One region of the Peptostreptococcus equinus genome, then DNA from elsewhere that is predicted to be linked to it. Evidence: riboswitches for the same ligand, from Rfam matches in the RefSeq annotation. Region 1 holds a riboswitch; the other holds the start of a gene.

Evidence for each region. Region 1 has a riboswitch for FMN ahead of ribD (bifunctional diaminohydroxyphosphoribosylaminopyrimidine deaminase/5-amino-6-(5-phosphoribosylamino)uracil reductase RibD). Riboswitches for the same ligand answer to the same signal wherever they lie in the genome.
Region 2: linked by a shared signal. The riboswitch ahead of O0R46_RS08700 (ECF transporter S component) and the one ahead of ribD (bifunctional diaminohydroxyphosphoribosylaminopyrimidine deaminase/5-amino-6-(5-phosphoribosylamino)uracil reductase RibD) in region 1 are both predicted to bind FMN.

What each region holds. Positions count from the first base shown of each region.
Region 1 covers NZ_CP114052.1:259,827-275,868, forward strand. Annotated here, with positions in the region: gene O0R46_RS01410 (CaiB/BaiF CoA transferase family protein) at 1-1,006, opposite strand, end outside; gene O0R46_RS01415 (acyl-CoA hydrolase) at 1,033-1,410, opposite strand; gene O0R46_RS01420 (beta-alanyl-CoA:ammonia lyase) at 1,454-1,930, opposite strand; gene acrA (acryloyl-CoA reductase electron transfer subunit beta) at 1,964-3,070, opposite strand; gene acrB (acryloyl-CoA reductase electron transfer subunit gamma) at 3,093-3,896, opposite strand; gene acrC (acryloyl-CoA reductase) at 3,916-5,058, opposite strand; gene nadC (carboxylating nicotinate-nucleotide diphosphorylase) at 5,376-6,233, opposite strand; gene O0R46_RS01445 (L-aspartate oxidase) at 6,211-7,485, opposite strand; gene nadA (quinolinate synthase NadA) at 7,488-8,363, opposite strand; FMN riboswitch at 8,557-8,668, shown strand; gene ribD (bifunctional diaminohydroxyphosphoribosylaminopyrimidine deaminase/5-amino-6-(5-phosphoribosylamino)uracil reductase RibD) at 8,799-9,896, shown strand; gene O0R46_RS01460 (riboflavin synthase) at 9,881-10,555, shown strand; gene O0R46_RS01465 (bifunctional 3,4-dihydroxy-2-butanone-4-phosphate synthase/GTP cyclohydrolase II) at 10,568-11,767, shown strand; gene ribH (6,7-dimethyl-8-ribityllumazine synthase) at 11,818-12,279, shown strand; gene O0R46_RS10205 (IS3 family transposase) at 12,336-12,449, opposite strand; gene dcd (dCTP deaminase) at 12,532-13,062, opposite strand; gene O0R46_RS01480 (thioesterase family protein) at 13,243-13,644, shown strand; gene O0R46_RS01485 (ABC transporter substrate-binding protein) at 14,042-15,109, shown strand; gene O0R46_RS01490 (GTP-binding protein) at 15,135-15,830, shown strand; gene O0R46_RS01495 (ATP-binding cassette domain-containing protein) at 15,830-16,042, shown strand, end outside.
Region 2 covers NZ_CP114052.1:1,737,070-1,753,111, reverse strand. Annotated here, with positions in the region: gene O0R46_RS08750 (YkvI family membrane protein) at 1-858, shown strand, start outside; gene O0R46_RS08745 (CaiB/BaiF CoA transferase family protein) at 1,355-2,584, shown strand; gene hadB ((R)-2-hydroxyisocaproyl-CoA dehydratase subunit alpha) at 2,627-3,850, shown strand; gene O0R46_RS08735 (2-hydroxyacyl-CoA dehydratase subunit D) at 3,850-4,971, shown strand; gene acdB (putative isocaproyl-CoA dehydrogenase AcdB) at 4,993-6,135, shown strand; gene etfB (electron transfer flavoprotein subunit beta) at 6,151-6,936, shown strand; gene O0R46_RS08720 (electron transfer flavoprotein subunit alpha/FixB family protein) at 6,960-7,973, shown strand; gene O0R46_RS08715 (D-2-hydroxyacid dehydrogenase) at 8,170-9,171, shown strand; one part of gene prfB (peptide chain release factor 2) at 9,374-9,442, shown strand; one part of gene prfB (peptide chain release factor 2) at 9,444-10,514, shown strand; gene O0R46_RS08705 (Tex family protein) at 10,534-12,687, shown strand; FMN riboswitch at 12,817-12,929, shown strand; gene O0R46_RS08700 (ECF transporter S component) at 13,009-13,647, shown strand; gene O0R46_RS08695 (bifunctional enoyl-CoA hydratase/phosphate acetyltransferase) at 13,872-14,792, shown strand; gene O0R46_RS08690 (leucine-rich repeat protein) at 14,911-16,042, shown strand, end outside.

The sequences.
Region 1 (16,042 bases):
CCATCATTTCACGAGCTTGTATATGTGGATGCTCAATTGCTTCTTTTACATTTAGTATAGGACCACACGGTATTCCATCCCTATCCATGGCATCTTCAATTTCTTTTTTTGTATAATTTTTACACCAATCAGCAATGATATTTTTTAATTCTGGTTCATAATTGTCGCAACGTAGAGTATTTGTTTTGTATCTAGGATCATCTAGTAATTCTTCGTGATTTATAGTTTTACAGAATTTAGCAAAAAGTCTATCATTACCTACACCAACTGCGACAAATCCATCCTTACATTCGTAAACATCAAATGGTGCTATAGAAGGATCTATGTTACCATTACGTTCTGGTATAAATCCACCAACAGTATAGTTTACTAGTGCATTTTCAAGTAAACTAAATATTGTATCTACCATTGATACATCTACCAATTGACCTTGACCAGTTTTTTCTCTATTATAAAGAGCCATTAATATACCTACAGTCAAGTATATACCAGCTACATGGTCAGCAACTGATGGTCCGACCTTTACAGGATTAGTTTCTTTATAACCTGTAAGATTTATCATACCACCCATGGCTTGAGCTACTATATCATAGCAAGCTCTATGTGATATAGGGCTGTTTTGACCAAAACCAGAACCAGATCCATAAATTATAGATGGATTTACTTTTTTAACTGATTCATAGTCTATACCAAGTCTTTTGGTAACTCCTCCCTTGTAGTTTTCGACTACTATATCTGCATCTTTTACCAAATCAAAGAACATTTTTTTACCTTTTTCAGATTTAAGGTTTAGAGTTACTCCTTTTTTATTACGGTTTACATAGCAGTAAAAGCCACTTTCTCCACTTTTTTCGTCTATAGGTCCCCATTCACGACATTGATCACCATTAACAGGTTCTATTTTTATTACATCTGCACCATAATCAGCCAACATCATTGTACAGAATGGTCCATTTAATGCGGAAGTAAGGTCTATAACTTTTAATCCTTCTAGCGCTTTTTTCATTATTTTTATTCTCCTTTAATTTCTACTTAATAAGCTTCATAAACAAACTGTCCAACTGTAGATAATACTGGTTCTGGTAGTACATCTATTGAGCTAGGATATGGAGGATCACTAGGAACTTCTATAACTTTAAATGCTCTGACTTCTATAAGAGCTTTCTTGCCTTCTATTTTTTTTGCTCTTGCTACATATTCCATATAATCTCCCGCTTGAGAAGGTGTATATAGACGTATTTTTTTTACTTCTACGCAATGACCAGTATTACCAAATACTTTAGCCATTAATCTAACTGCTGTATCACTCATAAGAGTAATGTTTCTTGCACCATTTATTAAACCACCTAGATAAAAAACATCTCTATTTGACATTCTATAACGGAATGTTACTGTCTGTTGTTCGTTCATAATTAGACTCCTTTTAATATTATTTTTTATTTAAATTAAAAACCTATATTTCAACTTCATCTTCTTCTGGAAAATCATCAAGTGGGAACCATGGATCTGTAACTAGTCCTTCAGGTTGTTCTCCACGTTGTAAGTGTTTTTTAACTACTAAACGTACAAAACCCTCTGTGCAAAGAACAGGTTCATCAAACCAAATCATTTCACCTTTTTTGCAATCAGATTTTCCTTCACGGAAAGCTGGTGTTGCAAGCTTATAAACTTCAATTTTACAATCACGAGAAGAATTACCTATGTTGACTAATGTTGCTTTATAATCAATCATGTCTCCTACATATACATCTTTGAAACATTTTACATCATGATATCCTAAGCAAAGTGATTCATCACCATCACATAAAATCATTTCCTCTGTTTCAACGTCACCGATAAAATCGAATTGACGACCGATTGAAATTAATCCATCAGGGTTAGCTGCATCTGCAGTTGTCATGTTGTAACTTAAATACGATACCTTTCTCATAATTACGCCTCCAAATATATTTTTATAAATTTATTATTTATTGTTTTTAATTTCTTTTATGTTATCTATCATCATAGGAACTATTTTAAATAAATCTCCACTAATTCCGTAATCAGCACAGTCGAAAATTGGTGCTTTTTCATCCTTATTTATAGCTATAATAAGGTCTGAATCTTGCATTCCAGCTTTATGCTGTATGGCTCCAGATATTCCTAGAGCGACATACACTTTTGGATGAACTGTTTTCCCAGTTTGTCCTACTTGATGATCTGCTGATAACCAACCAGAATCTATTACCGCACGGCTACCACCGATTACACCACCGCCAAAAGCATTTGCTAATTCTTTTGCTAGCTCTATACCTTTTTCTATATCTTTTCCAATACCACGACCTACAGATACTATTATTTCAGCACCTATTAAATCAACCATTTGTTTTGCTTCTTTTATTGTTTCTAGAACTTTTGTCTGTAAGTCATCACTAGATAAATTTACAGGGTATTTTTCTATTTGGCATGCATCGGCTTTTTCTTTTATAAATTCGCCTTTTTTCATTACTCCAGGTCTAACAGTTGACATACAAGGTCTAAATCTTGGACAGATTATTGTTGCCATTAGGTGACCGCCAAATGCTGGTCTTGTCATTTTTAAATTTATATCATCCATTTTAAAAGAAGTTTTTGAAAGATCTAAGGTAGATGAAGTCTCTATAAAATCTACATAATTATTCATATCTATATCTAGATGTGTACAGTCAGCTGTAAGTCCAGTATGCAGTCTAGCTGCACATCTTGGTGCTAAATCTCTACCTATAAAAGAAGCTCCAATCAGTACTACTTCAGGTTTTTTATCCATTACTAAATCACAAAAAACTTTTGTATAGGCATCAGTTGTATAATCTTGTAATTCTTCACTATCACATACAATTACCTTATCAGCGCCATAGCCACCTAATTCTTTTGCAAGATGTTCAATATTATGGCCAAGAATTACACCTATAAGGTTTGAACCTCTTTCATCAGCTAATTTACGACCTTCAGAAATTAATTCAAAATTTGTGTTCATCATTTTTCCGTGACGCTGTTCACAGAAGACCCATATATCTTTAAATTCTTCTATTAAAGAACTATTAAATTCCATATTTTATTGTCTCCTTTCATAATTAAATAACATGTAGTTGTTCTAATTTATTAGTTAATTGTGCAACTGACTCTTTTTCATCGCCAGTAAATAATATGCCTGTACCTTTTTGTGGTGGTGTAAATGATTTGAAAATATTAGTTGGAGATCCTTTTAAACCAATAGTATCAGGGTTAATTAAAGGTTCATCTTTTAAATCTTCAAAAGTTAGAACAGTAATATCTTTGCTATAGCAATTCATAATTCCATCAATTGTCATATAGCGAGGGAATATATCATCATCTTTTACACATGTTATTAGGCAAGGAGTTTTAGTTTCTATATTCATATAACCATCTTCAAGCATTCTTTTTACAACTAATTTATCATCATATTTATTGATTTTTCCAGCATAAGTAACTTGCGGTATAGATAGTTTTTCAGCAATTTGTGGTCCTACTTGTGCAGTATCTCCATCAATTGCTTGGCGTCCACAAAGTATTAAATCTTCTTTATTTAAACCTAGATTAGAAATTGCAGCAGCAATAATTTGTGATGTTGCATATGTATCAGAACCCCCAAACTCTCTAGATGATATTAGCACACCATCATCTGCACCTATTGCTAAGATTTCTCTAAGCATAGATTCAGCTTGGGGTGGACCCATAGTTAGGGCAGTTACTTGGCAATTTAACTTATCTTTTAATTTTAGAGCTTGTTCTAAGGCAATCATATCATCAGGATTTACAATGGCCGCCATAGAATTACGATTAAGAGTTCCATCAGGATTTACTGCGACCTTACCAGATGTATCCGGAACTTGCTTTACACAAACAAAAATTCTCATAGTTCATATACTCCTTTTCCTATTTCATAACTTCTCTTGCTATAACTACTTTGTGAATTTCAGAAGTACCTTCATATATCTCAGTAATTTTAGCATCGCGATACATTCTTTCAAGTGGATAGTCCTTCATATATCCGTAACCACCGTGAATTTGTAGAGCCATATTTGTGACATGGCGTGCATTTTCTGAAGCATTTAACTTACACATTGCTGATTCCTTTGTATGTGCTTTACCAGCATCTTTTAAATATGCGGCATAATAAACTAGCATTTTAGCAGATTCTGTTTTTGTAGCCATATCTGCTATGTACCACTGTATTCCCTGTAAAGTACCTATTGGTTTTCCAAATTGTACACGTTCCTTTGCATATTTTACAGATAGATCTAAAGCTCCTTCAGCAACCCCAACCGCTTGAGCACCTGTACCAATACGAGCACCATCCAGAGCCTGCATTGCAATTTTAAATCCCTGACCTTCTTTTCCTAATAGGTTAGATGCTGGAACCCTGCAATCTTCAAAAATTAATTCTGCTGTTTCAGAACCTGCAAGCCCCATTTTTGATTCTATCTTACCTATGCTAAATCCAGGAGTACCTTTTTCAATTATTATTGCTGACATACCCTTTAGACCTTTTTCAGGTTGTGTAAGAGCAAATAGTGTTAAAATATCAGCACGGCTACCACCTGATATAAAACATTTAGTGCCATTAATTACATATTCGTTTGTATCCTCATCTAGTATAGCGACAGTTTTTACAGCACCAGCATCTGATCCGGCATTAGGTTCAGTAAGAGCAAATGCGCCTAATTCTCCGCCCTTTGTCAATCTAGGAAGATATTTTTGCTTTTGTTCTTCATTACCAAATTTATTTATCGCATGAGGTGCAATCAAATGAATTGATAGAATAGCTGAAGAAGACATGCATTTTTTAGCAAATTCGTTAACTGCTATAACTTCTTCAATAGCACCACCGCCAGTTCCACCGTATTCACGAGGGACACCAATACCAGTAAATCCTAAAGCTGCCATTTTCTTGAAATTTTCAATAGGAAATGTGTGACTTTCATCTAATTCAGCTGCTACAGTTTCTAGTACTTCTAGTGCAAATTGTCCAGCTAATTTTTTTATCATTTCCTGTTCTTTAGTTAATGAAAAATCCATATATTATTTCATCCTTTCTTTTAATTACTTACTATATATACATTTTAATTTTGACTTGCTGAAAAATATCTCATAATTGAGTTATATCTTATATAGCAACTGTATTGTCAACAAAATAACAGTAATAAATTTTAGGTGTTTAGTGTTAATAAAAAATAAAGTCTCCACTAACTGTACCTATATAAAATATTAGAAAATTTATTATATTTTGACAAAGTGAGTAAGTTAGACTTATAGTTTTACAAATGAGCAAGATTTTTTGGTAGACTTTTTATTAATAAAAAACACAGCAGAATTAATCTGCTGTGTTTTTGTAATTATATAATTTTTAAATTTTTCATAGAGATATCTAAAATTTTTGAGGAGTGGGTTATGTACCCACTCGAGATATAGTTTATATCAAGGCCCTTAAATCTTGAAATATTATTTATATCTACATTACCGGAACATTCAATTATTGCTTTTTTATCAATTATCTTAATTGCTTTTTTTATATCGTCTATGGACATATTATCTAGCATTATTATGTCTACATTATTTTCTATGGCTTCTTTTACCATATCAAGAGTTTCTGTTTCAATTTCTATTTTCTTTATAAAAGGAGAGTAGTCACGAGCTCTTTTTATAGCTTCTTTTATTGAACCAGCGGCAGCTATATGATTATCTTTGAGCATAATCATATCTGATAAATTGTATCTATGATTATATCCACCGCCAATTTTTACAGCGTATTTTTCAAAAATTCTCATACTGGGAGTAGTTTTTCTTGTATCTAGTATTTTTATATTAGGGTCATTTAATTTTTTTATTATATTATTTGTAGTAGTAGCTATACCACTTAAATGTTGAAGATAATTTAGTGCGACTCTTTCTCCCATCAATATAGTTTTGACGTCACCAGTGATAGTTAAAATAAGATCTGATTTTTTAACTGAGTCTCCGTCAAATTTTTTTATATTAAAGGATATATTCGAATCAATTATTTCAAATACTCTTTTAAATATATCAATTCCAGCTATTATACCATTGTCTTTAGCTATAAGGTCTATCGTAGCATTTTCTCCATTTTTATATATAGAGTTTGTAGAGATATCCTCATTTGTTATGTCTTCTGCCAAAGATTTTTTTATGTGCTTATCAATTAAAAAATTATTAGGCATGCAATAATCTATCATTTTTTATAGTCTCCTTAATGTATTTGCTGGAAATATCATAATTTAATTTCTCTTTTTTGAATTTATTTAAATTTAGATAATATTTCTCTAATACAGATTTATTGATATCTAGGGCAACTCTTTTTCCATATACTACACTTTCAAGTAGAGAATTACTAGCGAGCCTATTTTTTCCGTGTACACCTGTACAAGCTGTTTCACCAACAGCATATAAATTTTTCATAGAAGTTTTTCCATATAAATCAACATCTATACCACCCATTGTATAGTGTTGGGCTGGTACAATAGGGACTAAGTCTTTTTTAGGATCAATACCAGTATTTTTTACATAGTTATATATATTGGGAAACCTTACTTTTATATCTTGTTCTACATAAGTCATATCAAGCCATTCATAACCAACTTTTTCACTATCCATTTGATTTAGTATTGCTTTTGATACTATGTCTCTTGGCTGAAGCTCATCAATAAATCTTTTTTTATTATGATTAAATAATAGAGCACCTTCACCTCTTACAGATTCAGAAATCAAAAATCTTCTGTCGTCATTGTCTTCATAAAAAGCTGTTGGATGAATTTGTATATAAGAAATATCCTTTAGTTTTATATTATTTTTTAGAGCTATAGCTATGGAATCTCCTTGTATATGTTTGAAGTTAGTAGTGTTTTTATATACACCGCCCAAACCACCAGTTGCCAATATTGTTTTTGAACTTATAAAAGCTAAATCTTCTAAATGTAAAGTACAGTAAGCGCCTATGCACTTTGAATCTTGAACAATAATGTCATGACATGTACATTGTTCATATATATGAATATTTTCTCTTTCAGCTAATCTTTGAATTAGTGATTCCATAATCCATTTGCCAGTTTGATCTTGGCAAAAAGCAATTCTTGCCTTATTGTGACCACCTTCTTTTGTATAAGCCAAGTGTCCATTTTCTTCTTTATTGAAATCTACACCATAATTTATTAGGCTATTTATGGCGTCTCTTGATTCCTCAACCATAACTTTTACGGCTTCTAATTTATTTTTATTATGTCCAGCTTTTAGGGTGTCATTTATAAAATCATCTTTGTCATAGTCATCTCGCATTGTACAAATGCCACCTTGTGCTAAATATGAATTGCAGTCTTTGAGTTTCTTTTTTGTGATTAGTGCTACTTTTTTATTTCCGTCTAGCTCTAAGGCACTTATGCTTCCAGCAACTCCAGAGCCTATTACTACTACATCATATTCCAATATTTTCAATTTTATTCACCTAGTTTCATCATCATATTGAGTGGTTTAATTGCCAACTTAGCAATTTTTTCATCTACAAATACTTCATTATTATCTTTTTCTATACAGTCTATTAATTTTTCAACTGTTAGCATTTTCATATCTTTACATGTAAAATCCTCTAAGAAATGGAATTTTTTATCAGGGTATCTTTTCTTCAATTCAGACTTGATACCTTCTTCAGTGACAATAAGAAAATCTTTTGAGTCAAGTTCGTTTACTTTTTCTATAATTCCTTTTGTACTACCAATATAATCTGCTAAGTCAAGAACAGATTTTTGACATTCAGGATGAGCGAGAACATATATATCTTTGTATTTTTTTCTGTATTCCCATATTTGCTGAGGACTTATTTTATTGTGAACAGGGCAGTATCCATCATTTAAAATTATATTTTTTTCAGGTACAAATTCTGCTATATATGCACCTAAGTTTTTATCAGGTAAGAAGAATATATTCTTTTCTTTTAGCTTTTTCACAATATTTACTGCATTTGAAGAGGTTACACAAACATCGCAGTGTGCCTTTATCTCAGCAGTAGAATTAATATATGAAACAATAGCTATATCATCATATTCTTTTCTTATATTTTCTATAGCCTTTATATCTGCCATTCTAGCCATAGGACAATCAGCTTTTGGATCTACTAGGTAAACTTTTTTATCTGGATTCAGTATTTTGATACTTTCGCCCATAAAGTTTACACCAGCCATTACAATAATGGGATTTTCTAATTTTGTAGCTAATTGGGCCAAAAAAAATGAGTCACCCACATAATCTGATAGTTTTTGAATTTCTTCATCAACATAGTAATGTGCTAAAATGACTGCATCCTTTTCTTTTTTCAAAGTTTGTAAATAATCGTATTTCAACGTTCTTTTCTCCTTTGCTTATTTTACTAGAGTATAACATATGTTTTTAATTAGTGTCAAGACACATAAATATACAATAAAATGTAGAATTTTATATTGTGTAAATTAAAATAAAAACAATTTATTGACAACGTTTTTTTGCTATGCTAAAATGAACTTAATTTAATAGATTATTCTTCAGGGCAGGGTGAAATTCCCTACCGGCGGTAAAGCCCGCGAGCGAAAGCAGATTTGGTTAGATTCCAAAGCCGACAGTAAAGTCTGGATGAAAGAAGAAGTAGTATTATATAGTTTATTTGCTCTGAAATGTTTTATACATTTCAGTTTTTATTTTACTATATTTATTTGAGAAATTTCGCATTATCAAGCCCTGAATTTAATTCAGGGCTTTTTTATATGGAGGTGTAAATATTGGACGAATATTATATGAATATGGCTATAGACTTAGCAAAAAAAGGAATAGGAAAGGTAAATCCAAATCCTTTAGTAGGTGCTGTAATAGTTAGAGATTCAGAAATATTATCTTGTGGGTACCATAAAGGATTTGGTGAATATCATGCGGAGAGAGAAGCTATAAATAGTGCCAAAGTATCTTTAGAAGGAGCAACTATTTACGTAAATTTAGAACCTTGTTGCCATCATGGAAAAACACCGCCATGTACTGATGTAATAATTGAAAGTGGAATAAAAAAAGTGGTAATAGGGTCATTGGATCCTAATTTACTAGTAGCAGGTAAAGGAGTTAAACTTTTAGAAAATGCTGGTATAGAAGTGGTATGTGGTGTGTTGGAAGATGAATGCAATAAATTAAATCAAGTATTTTTTAATTATATAAATAAGGAAAAGCCATATATTATTTTAAAGTATGCTATGACTATGGATGGTAAAATCGCTTGTTATAGTGGAAAATCTCAGTGGATAACAGGTAAAATAGCAAGAAATAAAGTACATGAAGATAGGAAAAAGTATATGGCCATAATGGTTGGAATTGGAACAGTTTTGTCAGATGATCCCACTCTTAACTGCAGATGCGAAGATCCTGTACATCCTATTAGAATAATTTGTGATTCTAATTTAAGGATTCCAATAAAATCAAATATAGTTAAAACGTCCAATGATTACAAGACAATTATAGTCACAAAATCTAAGGATGTTAAAAAAATAAAGGAATTAGAAGAGTATGGATGCCAAATATTACAACAAACAAATGATGGAGATTCAATAAATTTAAAATCTCTAATTGTCGAACTAGGCAAGATGGGAATAGATTCTATTGTGATAGAGGGTGGTTCAGGATTAAATTGGTCTGCTCTAAATTCTAATATAGTAGATAAAGTTCAAATATATATAGGAAATAAAATTTTTGGAGGTTTAAATGCTAAGAGTCCAGTTGGAGGAAGTGGTATAGAAAATCCAAATAAAGCATTTAATTTATCTAGACCTGAAATTACTATTTTAGGTGATGATATATTGTTAGAAAGCGAGGTTTTTGGATGTTTACAGGAATAATTGAGGAAATAGGAACTATTAGAAATATACAAAAAGGACCTAAATCACAGATTTTATACATAGGAGCAAAAACAGTGTTAGAAGATGTAAAATTAGGTGACTCTATAGCAGTAAATGGTGTATGTTTAACAGTTACAAAATTTATAAAAGATGAATTTCAAGTCGATATAATGCATGAAACAATGGATAGATCATCCTTGGCTAATATATCTATAGGTTCAAAAGTAAATCTAGAAAGGGCTATGCAATTAGGAGGAAGATTTGGAGGACACATTGTATCCGGTCATATAGATGGATTAGGAATAATAAAATCTATAAAAAAAGACGATAATGCAATATGGTATCAGATAGAAACTCAAAAGCAGATAATGAAGTATATTATCTTAAAAGGGTCAATCACTATAGATGGTATAAGCCTTACTGTAGCAAAGCTTGAAGAGGATAATTTTAGCGTTTCTATTATACCTCATACATCTACATATACTACTTTAAACCATAGAAAAGTAGGAGATAAGGTAAATTTGGAAAATGACTCAATAGGAAAATATATAGAAAAATTATTAAATTTTCAAGTAGATGCAATGGAGAGTATAAAAAATCAAAACTTAAATAATAAATCAAATATAAATATGGAATTTTTACTAAAAAATGGTTTTTAATAGGAGGAAAAAATGTTTGAATTTAACAGTGTAAAAGAAGTTTTAGAAGATTTAAAAGCAGGTAGGTGTGTGTTGGTAACGGATGATGAGGATAGAGAAAATGAAGGCGATTTTATATGTGCTGCTGAGTTTGCCACTACTGAAAATGTGACATTGATGGCAGTAGAAGGAAGAGGTCTTATATGTATGCCTATGAGTGCAGAATATTGTCAAAAATTAGGATTACAGCAGATGGTAACTACCAATACAGATAATCATGAGACAGCATTTACAGTTTCTATTGACCATGTAAACACTACTACAGGTATATCTGCTGAGGAGAGGGGATATACTGCTAGAGCTTGTGTAGATGAAAATGCAAAAGCACAGGATTTTCGTAGACCAGGACATATGTTTCCACTTAAAGCTAAAAAAAATGGAGTATTAGAAAGAAATGGTCATACTGAAGCTACAGTTGATTTGCTGAGATTAGCTGGACTAAAGGAAGTTGGACTTTGTTGTGAAATAATGAGAGAAGATGGAACAATGATGAGAACGCCAGAGCTTATAGAATTATCAAAGAAATTTGGTTTAAAATTTACAACTATAAAAAAATTACAAGAATATAGAAAAAAGAATGAAAAACATGTAGAAAGTTCAAGTGTGGTAAATATGCCTACTAAATATGGAGATTTTAAGGCTCATGTGTACATAAATAAAATAAATGGAGAACATCATATTGCACTCGTAAAAGGGGATATAGGTGATGGTAAAAACCTACTTTGTAGAGTTCATTCAGAGTGCTTGACAGGAGATGTATTTGGCTCTTGTAGATGTGATTGTGGAGAACAATTTGCAGCTGCTATGAAACAAATACAGAAAGAAGGAAGAGGAATATTATTATATATGCGTCAAGAGGGAAGGGGAATAGGTCTAGTTAATAAATTAAAGGCATATGCCCTACAAGATCAAGGAATGGATACATTAGAAGCAAATCATGCTCTAGGATTTGCTGGTGATTTAAGAGAATATTTTATAGGGGCTCAGATTTTGGAAGATTTGGGAGCAAAAACACTTAGGCTTCTTACAAATAATCCAGATAAGGTATATCAACTATCTGACTACGGTATGGAAATTATTGAAAGAGTACCAATTGAAATACAGGCAAATGAGCATGATGAATTTTATCTACATACTAAAAAAGAAAAAATGGGTCATATACTGGCTCTATAATTGAAAGTTTGACATAATATAATATTTGAAAAATAAATGGAGGAATTAAAATGAAAGTATTTGAAGGTAATTTAGTTGCAAAAGAAGCCAAAATTGGTATTGTAGCAGGAAGATTTAATGAGTTTATTACATCAAAGTTGATAGATGGATCATTAGATGCACTAAGAAGACATGATGTAGCAGATGAGAATATAGATTTAGCTTGGGTACCAGGTGCATTTGAAATACCACTTGTAGCCTCAAAAATGGCGAAAAGCGGAAAATATGATGCTGTGATTTGCTTAGGTGCTGTAATACGTGGAAATACTTCACATTATGACTATGTTTGTAGTGAAGTTTCAAAGGGAATTGCTCATGTATCTTTGGATACAGGTATACCAGTAATGTTTGGCGTTGTAACTACTGAAAATATTGAACAGGCTATAGAAAGAGCGGGCACAAAAGCTGGAAATAAAGGATATGATGTAGCTGTAGGGGCTATAGAAATGATTAATCTAATAAATAACATATAGTAAATAAAATCAAATTCCCCTAGGTTGATGTGTATCCAATAAACTGGACACAATATTTAATTAGTTAGAAACATTGGATGCTTCCTATATTTTGTAGGGGGTATCCATTTTGTTTTGTATTGAATTCGCTCATTATTGTAATAATATATGTACTCATTTTTTGAATTCATAATTATATTTCATAAAAATACCCTCCTTACAGGTTTGTCCAGTAAAAAGGGTAGATATCAGAATTGGGGATTTTTATTTTATTTATTCTTTTTCTTCAAAATCCTTGTACATAAGTGAAGGTTGTATACCCTTGTTATGCTGGTATTTTCCACTTGAATAAAGATCGTATTCACCAAGTATATCATGATAATATATTTGGCAAATTTGTACATTTGGATAGATTCTTATAGGCTGAACGCAGAATATCTCAAGCGTCCAATAGCCAGCAAAGCCTATATCTCCAAATCCTGCCGTAACATGTATAAATAAACCTAGTCTACCCGTTGAAGATCTACCTTCTAACATAGGTACGAATTTATTTGTACTAGTAAATTCATTAGTCCTACCTAAATATAATTTATTTGGTTCTAATAGAAGACCTTCTTTAGGAATGACGATTTTTTTAGTTTTATTTAGAATTTTCATGTCTAACTCGTCATTTTCATAGACTAATAATTCGTTTCCTAGTGTCAGATTGTAGCTATTAGGATTTATATTTTTTTTATCAAAAGGCTCTATGATAATATTTTTATTTTCTATATTTTTTAGGATTTCCTTTCCTGATAAAATCATTTTCTGACCTCCATATAATTATCTTTATTTTATGTTTTTATTTTATCACAAGTGGGACTATAAGTAACCTCCTATTTATCATTTACATTAAATAGTATTTGGGGTAAACTTATGATTAAGAGATTGATAATTGTTTGTAAAATAATAGTAAAAAATATATAACATATGAGGAGGAATAAAATGTTAGAAGTAGGCATAAAACACGAAGAAAAATCAAAGGTAGATAATACAAATACAGCAGCTGCAGTAGGTAGTGGTGGATTAGATGTATATTCGACTCCATCTATGATTGGACTTATGGAAATGACTTGTAAATTCTGTGCACAGAAACATTTAGAAGATGGACTAGGAACTGTTGGAATTTCCGTAAATATTAAGCATAAGGCAGCTACACCAATAGGTATGAATGTAAGATGTGAGTGTGAATTAGTAGAAATAGATAGATCCAGATTGGTCTTCAAGGTTACATGCTATGACGAGCTAGATTTGATTGGTGAAGGAACTCATGAAAGATTTATTATAGAAAATGATAAATTTCTTGCTAATGTAAATGCTAAAATTGAAAAAGCAAAAAATAAATAAAAATTTATTTTGAAAGACGGATTAAATTCCGTCTTTTTCTTTTTTTGTTGCATTTGCAATTTATTTTTTCATCTTTAGATTATAATATATATTATATAAAGCAAAATTAAAAAATTATAATATCAAGATATATAAATTTTATATAAAGAATATAATTAAAAAAAAACATTAAAATTAAAAGTTAAAAAATAAAATCACAAATTTAAATAATATATTAAATTAATAAAGAGGAGCAAAAGATGAATAAATATTTTTCAATAAATGACAAAATAGCAGATATAATAGAAAAAATCCTAAAGCATTAGATTTTCTAATCTCAAATGGTTTTGAAAATCTAAAAGATAGAAAGTCTTTTGAAATAATGGCTAATAAAGTCAATCTTTCTACGGCACTCAAGATGAAAAAAATGAATGTTGAATTGTATGAAAAAAGATTTCTAACATTTTTAGAAAGTCAAAGCAATAGTGTGGATAATCTATTAATAGAGGATAATAAAAATAAAAAAGCAGATATAAATGTTGAAGGAGTTCTACCTTGTCCAATTAGAATACCTCTTCTAGAAAGTTTTGAATTTTGGTTAGAAGATAATAAATCCAAATTTGACTATTCTATAGGATATGAACTCCAATCAGCAAATTTAGGTCTAGATTGGATAAAAGATCAAGTAAAAACTGGAAATCCTAATATGATACCAGATGTTTTGATGTCAGCAGGCTTTGATTTATTCTTTGATAAAGAGTTAATGGGTCAGTATATGGAGAATGATATATTTGAAGCGGCCACAAATGAGTTTAATAAGGATTTTTCTAATGAATATCTAGATCTTAGAGATCCACAGAAAAAATATCTAATTACAGGTGTTGTGCCAGCTGTTTTTTTAGTAAACAAAAAAGAGTTAGGAAATAGAAAGTTTCCAAAAAACTGGACAGATATACTTAGTCCAGAATTTGAAGATTCAGTTGCCATACCTATGGGAGACCTGGATTTATTTAATGCATTAGTAGTAAGTTTGTATAAAGAATATGGTATGGAGGGAATTTCGAATCTTGCAAGATCATATATGAAGAGTCTTCATCCAGCACAAATGGTAAAAGCAAAAAGTACAGGTAAACACAAAGAACCAGCTGTAAGTATAATACCGTATTTCTTTACTCAGATGATACAAGGAACAGACACTGTAGCTGTATGGCCAGAAGATGGGGCAGTAATTAGTCCAATATTTATGATGTCAAAGAAATCAAATAAAGAAAAGGCACAACCGATAATAGACTTTTTTATGTCAAAAGAAGTCGGAAAAATATTTTCAGCAAATGGAAAATTCCCTTCAACTAACAAATATGTAGATAATGGTTTAGAAAAGGAAAAAAAATTTAAATGGGTAGGTTGGGACTTTATTCATTCAACTGATATAGGAGCTCTAATTAGAGAAATTGAGAATAAATTTAATAGAGAAATAGCACAATAACATATGAATATAGAAAGGGATAAATATGAATCTTATAGTATTTTCTGGACCGCCTTCATCAGGAAAGACAAGTGTAATATTAAAAACAATAGAAGCTTTAAAAGGGCAAGATATAAAAGTAGGAGTAGTAAAATTTGATTGTCTTTATACAGATGATGATATACTTTATGAAAAGGCTGGAATACCAGTAAGAAAGGGTTTATCTGGAGCACTTTGTCCAGATCATTTTTTTGTTTCTAATATCGAAGAAGTAGTTAAATGGGGTATTGATAATAAATTAGACTTATTGATAACAGAATCGGCGGGTTTATGCAATAGATGTTCTCCTTATATAAAGGAAATAAAAGGAGTTTGTGTAATAGATAATCTATCAGGGATTAATACACCCAAAAAAATAGGTCCTATGCTAAAGGCTGCAGATATTGTGGTGATTACAAAGGGAGATATTGTATCTCAAGCTGAAAGAGAAGTATTTTCTTCAAAGGTAAACTCTGTCAATCCTACAGCAATAACGATGCATGTAAATGGGCTTACAGGACAAGGCACTTATGAACTAAGTACACTTTTAATGGACGAAGAAAAGGAAATTGATAGTGTAAAGGGTATGAAATTAAGATTCCCTATGCCATCGGCTTTATGTTCTTACTGTCTAGGAGAAACTAGAATAGGAGAACAATTTCAAATGGGAAATGTTAGAAAAATGGATTTGGAGGATAGATAATGAAAGAAGTTGAAATACTAAAAATTAATGAGCTTTTAGAAAAGTATCCTTTTGTGGAATCGTATTTTGAAGAAAACAAATTAGATATTAGTGGATACGAAAATAAAACTTTTATTGAATTTTTAGATCATTTTACCTTGGAAGAGGTTGAAGATATGGCTCTGGATTTAAATAAAAATTTAATAGATTTGCAAGAGTATATTAGACAAATG
Region 2 (16,042 bases), 520 kb from region 1:
GCAGGAGCGGCTGCAGTATTTAAGACTATGGGTGTACCTTATCTTGTAGCTGTTTTATTAGTAGGTTTTGTACTGTTAATACTTACAATTTATGGAGCATTAGTTGTTTCAAGTGCAGCTGGGATTATGTCGATAATTATATTGGTATGTTGTTTACTTATTTTCTTAACTGGTATAAATCTTAGATCTCCTGAAATTTCTAAAATACTTACAAATAGAGAGTTTTGGGGTGCAAATAAGCTTACTCCATTTATACTAGTGTTTACTTATGCAGGTTTCCAATCAGTAGTAATACCTTCACTTGCTGCAGCTTCAAGAGAGCTAATATGCAATGAAAAAGAAGCTACTTGGTCTATGGTTTTATCATTTATAATGAATGCAATAGCACTGGGATTAGCAGTAACTATGTTGCTTGGGTGGTTTAGTGAATTTAAGGCTGCAGGACAGATGACATTACCTACTTTATTTGTAGCTAAGCATACGGGTAGTACAGCTATTGCAGTTGCTTATCAAGTTTCTTTACTACTATGTCTAATATCTACAGGTGTTACTTGCATATATGGACTAGTAAATAGATTTGAAGATTACAAAAAATTAATGTGGTTAAAAACAAGACAAAAAAGAAGAATATTCACAGCTTGTGCAATCATGATAGTAGCAATATTGTTATCTTTAACTGGATTAAGTAATATTGTAAAATATGGATATGGGTATTGTGGTTATTTAGGTATTTTCGCTATAATTGTTCCATTCTTAACAATAGGTATATATAAAAACAGGAAATTTAAAAAAGAAAATCCAGATTACAAGTGGCATGCACAAAGAGTTAGAGATGGAGAAGATCAAGCTGGTGAGTAAATTTAAACAAAATAAATGTTTAAAAGCTAAATAAATGTAAATATATTTAATATAAAGTTTATATTTAAACAAAAAATAATTCGCATAATGCAAAAATTTGCAGATTGCAAAAACTAATTATATTAAGTTCTAAAGTTTAAAATTAAACAAAGTTCTTTTATATTATTAGTTTTTGTGCTTAAAATACATTAATATTTTTTAAAAAAGATGAGTTTGCCTAATTTTTAACTCATCTTTTTTAGTGTTAAAAATTTGTATTTTGCAAAAAAATAATAAAGATAAACTAAAATAATGATCTATATTTATAATTTTATAAAATATTATTTATAAAAAATTATAGCTAAAACATAGTTAAATTAAAGATATAAATAAAAATATAACAAAAAATATATAAATTTAAAAGTTGGCATATTAGTTGCTATTATAAATAACAAATAAAGAAGTTATGAACTTCTATGTTTACTATTATGTTTATTTAATTATAGGAGGTAGAGAAATGTCAAAAGGTTTACCATTAGAAGGTGTAAGAGTTATCGAGTATGCAAATTTCGTTGCTGCTCCGGTATGCGGTAGATTACTAGCTGATTGGGGGGCTGAAGTAATCAAGATTGAACCAACATTCGGAGATTCAATGAGATTTGTTGGAATTCAGTGGTGTTTTCCAGCAACAGATGAAGAAAACCCAATGTTTGAAAATGAGAACTCTGGAAAGAAAGATATAGTTATAGACACTCAATCAAAAGAAGGTGTTGAAATTATATATAAATTATTGGATAAAGCTGACATATTCCTAACAAATACTAGACAAAAAGCACTTGATAGAAGTGGATTAAACTATGAATCGATAAAAGAAAGAGCTCCACATATTATATTTGCTCATTTACTTGGATATGGAGAAAATGGACCAGCAAAAGATAATCCAGCATTTGACTATACAGCATATTTTGCAAGAGGTGGTGTAGCAATGTCTCTTATGGAAAAGGGAACATCTCCATGTAACCCTGTAGCAGGGCTTGGTGATCACTATGCAGGTATGAGTTTAGCAGCTGGTATATTAGCAGCTCTAAGAAAGAAAGAACAGACAGGCAAGGGTGAGAGAGTTACAGTTTCACTATTCCATACAGCAGTATTTGGAATGGGTATAATGGTATCAGCAGCTGATTATGGTTATGAAATGCCAATAACTCGTCGTCAACCACCTAACCCATTAAATACTACTTTCAAGTGTGCAGATGATAAGTGGATACAGATAGCATTCTTCCAGTATGACAAGTGGTTCCCAGGTTTCTGTGAAAAAGTTATAGAAAGACCTGACTTAATAGGAAGTAAGTACAGCACATTAAAGAGCGCTGTAAACTATGTGGAAGAATTTGTTGATATGATGGAGAAAGAATTTATAAAGAGACCATGTGATGAATGGTGTGAGAGATTGCAAGAAGCTGGAATACCTTACGAAAAACTAGCTACTCCAGTAGATGTATTGCATGATGAACAATGTTGGGCAAATGATTACTTGATTAGACATACATATGAAAACGGACATGAGGGTGTAATATATAATACTCCAGTAATGTTTACTGAAAACAAGAGAGGAGAATATGTTAGAGCTCCTAAATTTGGTGAACATTCAAGAGAAATACTTAGTGAAATAGGTATAGATCAGTCAGAATTTGATAAATTAATGGAAAATGGTATAGTAAAAGACTGCCAAAAGATAAATAAATAATATAGAAGTTTCAACATAAATTTCAAGACGGGGGTGTATGAAATGGAACAAAAGAAAGACGCAAAAACTGCCATAGCTGATTTGTTACAAGCACAATATGACAACGCATTTAAAGATAAAGAAGCAGGTAAACCAATAGGTTGGGCTACTTCTGTTTTTCCACAGGAATTAGCAGAGATATTTGATCTTCAGTTGCTTTATCCAGAAAATCATGCAGCAGGTGTTGCAGCTAAGAAAGAGTCATTAGAGCTTTGCGAATTATCTGAGGGAATAGGATATTCTAATGACCTTTGTGCATATGCTAGAACAAACTTTGGTGTTCTATTAAAGGGACATTCAGATGCTCTTCCAATGCCAGAACCAGATTTTTTATGTTGTTGTAACAATATCTGTAATGAAGTTATAAAATGGTATGAAAATATATCAAGAGAATTGGATATACCATTAATTATGATAGATACTCCTTACAATTTCGAATATGAAATATCTGACAAGAGAGTTAAATACATGAGAGGTCAGTTTGAAGAAGCTATAAAGCAATTTGAAAAGATTTCTGGAAAGAAATTTGATCCAAAGAGATTAGAAGAAGTAATGAAAATTTCTTCAGAAAACGGTAAGTTATGGAAGTATTCAATGAGCCTTCCAGAAGGAAACTTCCCGTCTCCAATGAATGGTTTTGATTTATTCAATTATATGGCGGCAATAGTTGCGGCTAGAGGTAAGAAAGAAACAACAGAAGCATTTAAGTTATTAATAGAAGAATTAGAACAGAATGCTAAAGAAGGTAAATCTTCATTTAGAGGTAAAGAAAAGTATAGAATAATGATGGAAGGTATACCTTGCTGGCCATCAATAGGATTTAAAATGAAAACTCTTGCTAAGAAGGGTGTAAATATGACTGGATCTGTTTATCCTCATGCTTGGGCTTTAGTATATGAAGCAAATGACCTAGATGGAATGGCAAGAGCATACAGTTCAATGTTCAACAATGTAAATATAGAAAAAATGGTTGAATACAGAGTAAATGCACTAAAAGATGGTAACTGTGATGGTGCCTTCTACCATATGAATAGATCTTGCAAATTGATGAGTTTTGTCCAATACGAAATGCAAAGAAGAGTATTTGAAGAAACAGGTCTTCCTTATGCAGGATTTGACGGAGATCAAGCTGACCCAAGAAACTTTGCACAGGCACAGTTTGAAACTAGAGCAGATGGTCTAGTAGAAGTTATGGAAGAAAGAAAAAATAAAGGAGGCGCTCAATAATGACTTTAAATGATATAATTTCAAAATTAGAACATGTATCAAATAATCCAAAAGAAATGATGAAGGATTATCTAAATGCAGGAGAAAAAGTTGTAGGCTGCCTACCTGTGTATACTCCAGAAGAAATAATTCATGCAGCTGGAATGGTACCAATGGCAATTTGGGGTGGAAATACTGAAATCGAAAAAGCAAAACAATACTTTCCAGCTTTTGCATGTTCAATTATGCAATCAACTTTAGAATTCGGGCTAAAGGGAAGCTATGATGGATTATCAGCTGTAATAATACCAGGTATGTGTGATACTTTAATCACTATGTCACAGATATGGAAATCTGGAGTTAAAATACCTATGATTGGATTAACATATCCTCAAAGTAGAAAAATTCAAGCGGGTGTTGATTTTCTAGCAGATGAATATACAGATATAAAGAAAAAAATGGAAGATATTTGTGGTCATGAAATTACTGAAGAATCACTATTAAATAGTATAGATATATACAATGAACATAGAAAAGTTATGCAAGAATTTGTTGAGATAGTTCCAAATTATCTAAACACATTTACTCCTTACTATAGAAATGTAGTAATAAAGAGTGGACACTTTATGAAGAAAGAAGAACATACAAAATTAGTTAAAGAACTAATAGAAGCACTTAAAGAAATGCCAAAAGAAGATTTCAAGGGAAAGAAAGTGGTTACTTCTGGAATAATACTTGATGACAAAGAAGTATTAAAAGCTCTAGAAGAAAACAACATAGCTATAGTTTACGATAATATCGCCCAAGAAACTAGACAGTTTAGAACACTAGTACCAGAAGGATCTAATGCTATTGAAAGACTTGCTAAGCAGTGGTCTGAAATTGAAGGATGTTCACTAGCTTATGATCCTAAGAAATTAAGAGGAAAAATGGTACTAGAAGATGCGAAGAAACATGGTGCTGAGGGGGTAATTTACGCACTTATGAAATTCTGTGATCCAGAAGAATATGATTATCCTCTATTCAAGAAAGATATGGAAGATGCAGGTATGCCTCATCTGTATATAGAAATAGAACAAGGAACGACTAGTATAGAACAAATAAGAACAAGAATTCAAACATTCGCTGAAATCTTAGCGTAAAATCAATTTTGGAGGTTAAAAATGATACTAAATAAAGAGCATGAATTAGTAAAAAAATCAATTAGTGATTTTTGCCAGCGTGAATTATATGATACTGATTTAGCTGAAAAAATGGACAGAGAAGGCGTTGAAATGCCTAAGGAATTTGTAGATAAACTAGCTAAATATAAGTTCTCTTGCCCAATAGTTCCAAAAGAATATGGTGGAGCTGGTGCAGATTATGTATCATATGCTCTAATAATGGAAGAATTATCAAGAGCAGATGCATCTTGTGGTACTTACGTAACAGCAGGTGCTTCATTAGTTGCATTACCACTTATAAACTTTGGTACAGAAGAACAAAAAGAAAAGTATTTAAAACCTTTAGCTGAAGGTACAATGGTAGGTGCTTTTGGTCTTACTGAACCAGGTGCAGGATCAGATGCTGGTGCAACACAGACTACTGCAGAATTAGATGGAGATTATTATATCTTGAATGGTAGAAAGTGTTGGATAACAAATGCTCCATTCTGTGACTTTGCTATAGTTTCAGCGGTAACAGAAAAAGGCAAAGGTACAAAAGGTATCTCTACTTTCATAGTAGAAGCAAAATGGGAAGGATTCTCTCATGGAGCTCATGAAGATAAAATGGGTATCAGAGGTACAAGAACATCTGACCTTATATTTGAAAACGTCAAGGTTCCAAAGGAAAACTTACTTGGTAAGTTAGGCAAAGGATTTGGAGTAATGATGAATACATTAGAAGCAGGTAGAATAGGTGTTGCAGCTCAAGCTGTTGGTGTTGCACAATCAGCTTTAGATGAAGCTATAAAATACACTAAGGAAAGAGTTCAATTTGGTAGAACACTTTCAGCTTTCCAGAATACTCAGTTTACAATAGCTGATATGGCTACAAAAGTAGAAGCAGCTAGATTATTAGTATATCAGGGAGCACAGATGAAGGATGCAGGACAGAGTCCAGCTATAATGTCTTCAATGGCTAAATACTACGCAGCAGAAATAGCAAATGAAGTAGCATATAAGGCACTACAGTTACATGGTGGTTACGGATTTGTTAAGGACTACAGAATAGAAAGAATATATAGAGATGCTAGAATACTTTCAATATATGAAGGTACATCTCAGGTTCAGCAGATAGTAATAGCAGGAAAATTATTAAAGTAGAGGACGGTGTGAAATTTGAAGGTCATAGTATGCGCTAAACAAGTACCAGATACAACTGAAGTAAAAATAGACAAGAAGACGAATACACTAATTAGAGAAGGAGTTCCAAGTATATTAAATCCAGATGATGCTAATGCGCTAGAAGCAGCTTTAGCCTTAAAGGATAAAAATGAAGATGTTCATGTAACTGTAATATCAATGGGGCCTCCTCAAGCGGATGTAATGTTAAGAGAATGCCTAGCTATGGGTGCAGATGAAGCTATATTATTAAGTGATAGAGCTTTTGGTGGATCAGATACATGGGCAACTTCAAATGCAATTGCAGCTGGAATAAGGGCAATAGGAGATTATGACATAATATTTGCAGGTAGACAGGCTATAGATGGAGATACAGCTCAGGTTGGACCTCAGATATCTGAAAAACTTGATATACCTCAAGTGACTTATGTTGAAGACATAAAGGTTGATGGAAATAAACTTACTGTAAAAAGACAGTTAGAAGATGGATATGAAATGATAGAATTACAGATGCCAGCTCTTCTAACAGCGGTTAAGGAACTTAACGAACCAAGACATATGTACATAGATAAAATATTTGATGCCTATAAAAAAGATATAAAAGTACTTTCAATCAATGATGTGGATATTGAACCTACTCAGGTTGGATTAAAAGCATCACCTACAAGGGTGTTTAAATCATTTACGCCAGAAGTAAAGGGACAGGGAGTAATCTTAGAAGGAACTGAAAAAGAAGTAGCAGCTAGTATAGTAAAAGAACTAAAGGCTGTACATATTATTTAGTGGATTATAGGAGAGAGAATATTATGGAGAGAAATGAACTAAATCAGTACAAGAACATCTGGGTCTATGCTGAACAGAGACAAGGAAAACTTACTCCAGTAGTAATCGAACTGCTAGGAGAAGCAAGAAAATTAGCTCAAGTTAAGGGTATAAAGGTAAATGCAATCTTACTTGGACACAATGTAGATCATTTAGCTAAAGAACTTATAAGCTACGGAGCAGAAACAGTATATCAAGCTGATAATGAATTATTAAAAAATTATACAACTGATGGTTATGCAAATGTAATAGTTGATGCTATAAAGGAATTAAAGCCTGAAATAGTATTGGTTGGTGCTACTCATATAGGTAGAGATTTAGCTCCAAGAATAGCTTCTAGATTAAATACAGGACTTACAGCTGACTGTACTAAGTTAGAAATTGATCCAGAAGATGGAAAAATCATGCAGACTAGACCGGCATTTGGCGGTAATATCATGGCTACTATTATATGTCCTGATAATAGACCTCAGATGTCTACAGTTAGACCAGGAGTTATGGATAAGGCTGATAAGGACGAAAGTAGAACAGGTGAAATTGTAAAAATTGATGTTAAATTACAAGAATCTGATATAAGAACTAAGGTAATAGAAATAGTAAAATCTGCGAATGAAAAAGTTTCTCTAACAGATGCAAATATAATAGTATCTGGAGGTAAGGGACTAGGAACACCAGATGGATTTGAATTAATCAAGCAATTAGCTGATGCATTGGGTGGTGTAGTTGGTTCATCAAGAGCAGCTGTTGATGCTGGATGGATTGAAAGAGCGCATCAGGTAGGTCAGACAGGTGTTACTGTAAAACCTAATGTATATATAGCTTGTGGTATATCAGGAGCAATACAGCATCTAGCAGGTATGAAAGACTCAGATATGATAATAGCTATAAATAAAAATGCTGACGCACCTATATTTAATGTAGCTGACTTTGGTTTAGTAGGAGATTTGTATAAAATTATCCCAGAAATGATCAGTGAAATAGAAGCTATGAGAAAATAATCTTAGAAATAAGTATAATAGTAAAAATATATAATAATAAATATGGTGATGATAGCCCTATATAGGGCTATCCATTGCTATATTTATTAAAAATTACTATGTTAAAAAAATATTTATTTAAATAAAATTAAGATAAAAATTTTATTTTATTTAGTATGATAGTTTATTATGATTTATGTATAAATAGGAGGAAGTTATGAGAATATTAGCTTATCATGTACAGCCATATGAAGTACCAGCTTTTGAAAAATGGTCTAAGGAAAATAATATTGAAGTTGTAATGGATAAGGGTTTAATTACAGCTGAGTCAATAGAAAAAGCTAAGGGATTCGATGGTATTACAACTCAACAAGTAATACCTGTAAAGGATGAAGAAATATTCAAGAAGATGCAAGAATATGGAATTAAACAAATTTCATCTAGAACAGCAGGTGTTGATATGTTCGATGGTAAACTTGCTGCAAGTTACAATGTTGCAATCACAAATGTTCCAAGATACTCCCCAAATGCAATAGCAGAAATGGCAGTAACACAAGCGATGTCTTTGCTTAGAAATATGAACCATATAAAAACAGCTATGGACAGCGGAGATTGCTCTTGGGACAAAAGACATATAGCAAGAGAAGTCAGATCATGTACAGTTGGTATTATAGGTACAGGTAAGATAGGTTTAACAGCAGGAAAATTATTTAAAGGGTTAGGAGCAAAAATCATAGGTTATGATAAGTTCAAAAATCCAGAGGCAGAAGATGTATTAGAATATAGAGAAAATCTAGAGGATTTATTAAAAGAAGCTGATATTATATCACTTCATCTTCCTTTATTTGATGATACTTACCATCTAATTAACAAAGAAAACTTAAAATTAATGAAAGATGGATCTATACTAATAAATACAGGTAGAGGTGCTCTTATAAACATTGATGATGTTATAGAAGCACTAGAAAGTGGAAAGCTTGCAGGTGCAGGATTAGATGTATTAGAATGTGAAACAGTATATGTAAATCAAAAGGTTGCACCAGAAGATGTATATTGTAAGTGTGTAGTGGAAAAATTGAGATCTATGGATAATGTAATACATACAGGTCACTTTGCTTTCTTTACTGAAACAGCTGTTGACAATATAGTTAATACAGCTCTAGATAACATAAAGAAAACAGAAGAAACAGGAAAACTTCAAAATGGAACAAATATGTAATATAAATATTACATTTATAACAATGTCGAAAATCTAGTTTGACATATTGGGGGTCATACTAGAAAATTATAGGTTGCTTTTTACTTAATGCCGATGGTTCTTGCCATCGGCATTGTTTTGTCATATTGTTTATCAAGGCAAAGAAATAAATTTTTATATGTGGTATAATAGTTGAATAAAAAAGTTGATAGGGGTGAATTTGATGATAAATATTCAGGAATATAAAGCTGAATACGAAATTATCCAAATCAAAGTAGAGAAGCTAGGTGTTTCTCTTTGACTTGGATAGTCTAAAAATAAGAAAAAAAGAGATAGAAAAACAGCTAGAAGAACAAGATTTTTGGAACGATAGCGAAAAAGCAAATTCTATTTTGCAAGAAAATAAAAATATAAATAATAAAATTGAAGAGTTTGATATGATACAAACTATGGTATCTGATATGGAAATATTGATAGAAATGTCTGAAGAAGTAGAGGATACAGAAGAAGAATGTATGATAGAAGATCAATTAAAAGATACAATAGTAAAAACAAAGGAACAAATAGAAGAGATAACAATAAACATGCTATTTTCTGGACAATATGATTCTAATAATGCCATCGTATCTATAAATTCTGGAACTGGTGGATTAGATGCTCAAGACTGGGCTCAAATGCTTCTTAGAATGTATATTAGATGGTCAGAGGCTAGAGGATTGACAGTAAAACTCCTTGATTTAATATCAGATCCAGCTGCGGGTATAAAAACTGCTACTTTACTAATAAAAGGTGAAAATGCCTATGGATATTTAAAGTCTGAAAAAGGTGTTCATAGATTGGTGAGGATGTCTCCATTCGACTCTTCTGGAAAAAGGCATACATCTTTTGCGTCAATTGACGTAGTACCGGAATTGGATGATGATACAGAGATAGAAATAAATCAAAGCGATATAAAGATTGATACTTATAGAGCATCAGGAGCAGGTGGACAACATGTAAATACAACTGATTCAGCAGTTAGAATTACACATATACCAACTGGTGTAGTAGTTCAATGCCAAAATGAAAGAAGTCAGAGAATGAATAGAGAAGTTGCTATGAAAATGCTGATGGCAAAATTAGTTCACATTAAAGAAGAAGAAAATAAAGAAAAAATAGAAGATATTCAGGGAAAATACACACAAATTACTTGGGGTAGCCAGATAAGATCTTATGTCTTCCAACCATACAAACTGGTAAAAGATCATAGGACAAATGCTGAAAATACTAATTTAGATGCTGTCATGGATGGGAAATTAGATAATTTCATGTATGAATATTTGAAACAAAATATAAATAAAGAAAATGAAAATAATAAAAAATGATTTATAGTTAGGGGAAAGTATGGATATAAAGGGAATTTTGATAAAAGAAATGTCATTGAGACCAAAGCAGGTTGAAAATGCAATAAATCTAATAGATGAAGGCAATACTATACCATTTATTGCTAGATATAGAAAAGAGCTTACCGGTGAAATGACAGATGTTCAACTAAGAGAATTTAACGAAAGACTTATATATCTTAGGAATATGGAAGCTAGAAAAGAAGATGTTATTAGATTGATAGCTGAACAAGAGAAGCTTAGTGATGAAATTGAAAAAGCTGTTGAAAAGGCAATGACTTTGCAAGAAGTGGAAGATATTTATGCTCCTTTTAAGCAAAAAAAGAGAACTAGAGCTACAATAGCCAAAGAAAGAGGTTTAGAACCTTTGGCAAATATGATATTACTTAGTAAGAATTTAAATATAGAGAAAGAAGCTAAGCCATTTATAGATCCAGAAAAAAATATAGATAATGCTCAAATAGCAATAGCAGGAGCCAAAGATATACTGGCTGAAATAATGAGTGATGATGCTGATATACGTAAGATAATCAGAGAAGAAGCATTAAAAAGAGGGATAGTGGAGTCTAATGCAAAGACTGAAGAGGACTCAGTATATAAAATGTACTATGAGTTTTCAGAGAGAGTAAGAGAAATATTGCCTCATAGGGTATTAGCTATAAATAGAGGGGAAAAAGAAGATATACTTTCTGTAAAAATCAAAATTGATGATAGTGATATGATAGAAAAAATTTCTAAAAAATATATGAATCAACAAAATGTAGGCAACGAAGATATAATTAAAGAAATAGCTATGGATGCCTATAAGAGATTGATTTTTCCATCAATAGAAAGAGAAATCAGAAATCATCTTAGTGAAATAGCACAAGAAAGGGCAATAAAAGTATTTGGTCAAAATTTAAATGGTTTATTACTGCAGGCCCCTATAAAAGATGTCGTAGTGATGGGGTTTGATCCAGCGTATAGGACAGGGTGTAAAATTGCAGTAGTTGATAAAAATGGTAAGCTTTTAGATTTTACGACAGTATATCCAACCAAGCCACAAAAAAAAGTAAAGGAAGCAAAAGAAGAATTAAAAAAACTAATAGAAAAATATAAAGTAGATATAATTTCTATAGGTAATGGTACGGCTTCAAGAGAATCAGAACAATTTGTAGCTCAAATGATTTCAGAAATTGATAGAGAAATAAACTATGTAATAGTAAATGAAGCAGGTGCGTCAGTATATTCAGCCTCAAAGCTTGCAAATGAAGAACATCCAGATATAAACGTATCTATTAGGGGTGCGATTTCAATAGCTAGAAGATTGCAGGATCCTCTTGCAGAATTAGTAAAGATTGATCCTAAAAGCATTGGTGTGGGTCAATATCAACATGATGTAAATGAAAAAAGACTTACTGAAGTATTAGATGGTGTAGTAGAAGGAACTGTAAATAGTATAGGTGTAGATGTAAATACGGCGTCATATTCTCTATTGGAGCATGTAGCAGGTATTTCAAATAGTGTAGCTAAAAATATTGTGTTATACAGGGATGAAAATGGAGAATTTGAAAATATTAATCAGCTAAAAAAAGTAAAAAGACTTGGGCCTGCTGCATTTAAACAAGCTGCTGGTTTTATAAGAATAACAAATGCATCAAATCCTCTTGACAATACAGGAGTTCATCCAGAAAGCTATGAAGTCTGTGATAAATTGCTTAAAAAATTAGATTATACTTATGACGATTTGTATTTAGGAAAACTAACTGATATCGATAGAAGGGTTAAGTTAATTGGATTTGATAAATTGGCTGATGAATTGGAAGTTGGTATTGCAACTCTTAGAGACATAATTGATGAAATAAAAAAACCAGGAAGAGATATAAGAGATGGTGGTATAAAGCCAATTCTTAGAAAAGATGTAATGTCTATTGAAGACTTAGAGGAAGGTATGGAACTGTCTGGAACAGTAAGAAATGTAGTTGATTTTGGTGCATTTATAGACATAGGTATAAAGAATGATGGTCTAGTTCATATTTCCAAAATATCAAATAAAAGAGTGAAAAATCCATCAGATTTATTAACTGTAGGAGATATTGTAAAAGTCAAAGTTATAGGTATAGACCTCAATAAAGGTAAGGTTTCACTATCTATGAAAGATGTTAAAAATATTTAATATTTCAAAATTACTCAAATAGATTAGTTAGACTAAAAGTATAAAAAGTGCTAAGAATATTCACTAAATTTAAACGGTAAATATTTGACAAATCCATAAAAATTTAATATAATTAAATTACAAATTAAAATTAATCTTCGGGGGTGGGTGAAAGTCCCTACCGGCGGTAATAGCCCGCGAGCGTAAGCTGATTTGGTGAAATTCCAAAGCCGACAGTAAAGTCTGGATGTGAGAAGAATTATTTAGAATTAATAATTGTTACTACTGTCCTGAAGTCTTTAGCTTCAGGACTTTTTTCCCTCGAAAAAAAAGGAGACAATTATGGAAAATATTAGTGAAAAAAATGGAAGACAAACTTTTGTCGCAGGAAACCAAAAAAGAAATCTCAGTACTAATGTATTGGTAAAAGTAGCTTTATTATCAGCTATATCATTCGTATTAATGTTTATAGAAATGCCAATACCTATATTTCCAAGCTTTTTAAAGATAGATATATCAGATATACCTGCTTTAGTAGCTGGACTTGCCTTAGGACCTATAGCAGGTTTTATGGTAGAATTTATAAAAAACTTACTGCATTTGATTACATCTACACAAACTGGTGGTGTAGGAGAGCTTGCCAATGTAATAGTAGGAGGTTCATTTGTAGTTACTAGCTCTATGATTTATAGAAAAAACAGAGATGCTAAATCGTACATTAAAGCATTTTTAGCAGCAACAATAGTGATGACTTTGGTAGGATCAATAGTAAATTACTTCTTCTTGCTACCATTTTACGGTCAACTTATGGGTATGGATGCAATAATTGGTATGGGTAAGGCAGTAAATCCAAAAGTAAATGATTTGTTATCATTTGTACTTTGGTTTATAGCACCTTTTAATTTATTAAAAGGATTGATATTGTCGATATTATCAGTTCCGTTTTTTAAAAAATTGGATAATATATTGAAATCAAAATAAAAAATAAGTAAGAAAAAATTTTTATAAAATAAATAAAAAAGAAAAATAATTTTTAAATGATAAGTTAGGCATAGTATATTGCCTAACTTATTTTTTTATTATGCAAATAATTAAAATATTAATTAATAGGGAAAATGTTTTTTAATTCAAAAAAGTGTGTTAATATATTATATAGAGTTATGTAAATAAAAAATAAAACATATATTTTCTAAGGAGTGTAAAAGATGATCAATAAGGAATATTTTATTAATCTAGCAAAAGAAAAATCAGGAGATAAGTTACAGACAGTTGCAGTTGCAGCTCCACATGACGACTCTACTCTACAAGCATTGAGAAATGCAATCGATATGGGATTCGCTAAAGCTATATTAGTTGGTGATGAAAATCTTATAAAGAAAGCAGCTAAAGAAGGTAATGTGAACATAGACGATATGGAAATCGTACATGCCGAAGATCTTCCAGATGCAGCACAAAAGGCAGTAGAACAGGTTAATTCTGGTAAAGCAAGCTTAGTAATGAAGGGATTATTAGATACTTCAATAATATTAAAGGCTGTTGTAAAGAAAGAAAACAATCTTAGAACAGGTAAGACTCTAAGTTATGTTGGTATATTATTCAAAGAAGGATTTGATAAATACTTCTTAACTTCTGATGGAGCTATGCTTATAGCACCTACTGTGGAACAGAAGAAGGGTATAATAGAAAATGCAGTGGAAGTAGCACATGCTCTTGGGAATAAAGAACCAAAAGTAGCAATGATTTGTGCTAAAGAAAAATATTATGATAAAATGCCTGCTACAGTAGATGCTACTGAACTTCAGAAAATGAACCAGTCAGGAGAAATAAAAGGATGTATAGTAAGTGGACCACTTCAGATGGACAATGCTGTAGATGCACATGCAGTGGAAGTAAAAGGAATAGATGATCCAGTAGCAGGAAAAGCTGATATACTTATAGTACCAGCTATAGAAGCAGGTAATGTATTACTTAAAACAGCTAAGTACTTAGGTGGATGGACTTTCGGTGGAGTAATAGTTGGAGCCAAAGTCCCTGTAGTTGTTTGCTCAAGATCTGATGGTGAAGATGCTAAATTAGTTTCTATAGCAACAGCTTGTATGATGGCAGCTGAAGCAGAAAATAAATAATAAAAAATTGATACTTTTATAAACAAACCGCGCTTAAAATTAAGGGCGGTTTGTTGTAGTAGTAAATATTTATAATGGCTATCGATATCAATAAGATAAATTTAATTTGGGGGAAATTATGAATAAAAAGAAAATATTAGTACTACTAATAGCTTTTACAATGTCGTTTACACCTATAGTTCCAACTTATACATATATAAATGAACCTGCACTAGCCGAAAATTCAGAAGAAGATTTTGTATTTGATTCAAATACTGGTGCTATTATTGCTTACAAAGGAAAAGAAACAAATGTAATTATACCAGAAACAATAGGAGGGCATGCAGTAAAAAGAATTGGATCAAAGGCATTTTATACTACAGCCACTAATGGTGTAACAAAAATATCGTCACTACAACTAAATGAAGGACTAGAAGTAATTGAAAAACAAGCTTTTGGAATGCAGAACTCTTTAATTGATGTTAAATTTCCATCTACATTAAAAGAAATTCAAGAGGGTGCTTTTATTAAAACAGGTATCAAAGCTTTAAATTTAAATGAAGGTTTAGAAAAAATTTCAACCTTATCTTTTAGTAATTGTGCCAACCTAGAAAGTGTAAAAATGGCCAGTAGCATCAAAGAAATAGGAGGAAAAGCATTTTTAAACTGTCCTTTGTTAAATAGTCAAATAGATTTTGGGCAAAATTTTGGTGTCTTATCAGCTAATGTATTCGATAAAACGCAAGTAAGCAACTTTGCTATATCAAATCAAGGAGTTCCAATAAAATTTATTGAAAAATCAATACCTACGACATTAAATGAAATAAATATACCTTATGAACGTGAAACAAAAATGTATTTACTTGCTCCAGTTTCAAATGCTTTAAATATAAATTTAGGAGAAATAAATGTTCCTGCTTCTACTAGCAAACAAGAGCTTATAAAAATATTGAACAAAAAAGTTATGTTAAAGGGTGTATATAATGAACATGAGACAGGAATTACATGGAATGTAGATAATTTTAATGGTAAAACAGTAGAAATTTCAGGTAAATTTTCAGAATATAAAGATAATGTTTTAAGTGATCAAGATGCGGCTAATGGATTTATATCTAATTTAAATATAAAAATTAAGGCTGTAGTTGATGAAAAATCTGTTTCATGGAATCAAGATGATTTTACATATTCAACTTTACAGGAAAAGATGATTAAAGGGATGACATATTATGCGGTTACAGGATTTTCTCCTCAAGGATTAAGTAAATTTGAAA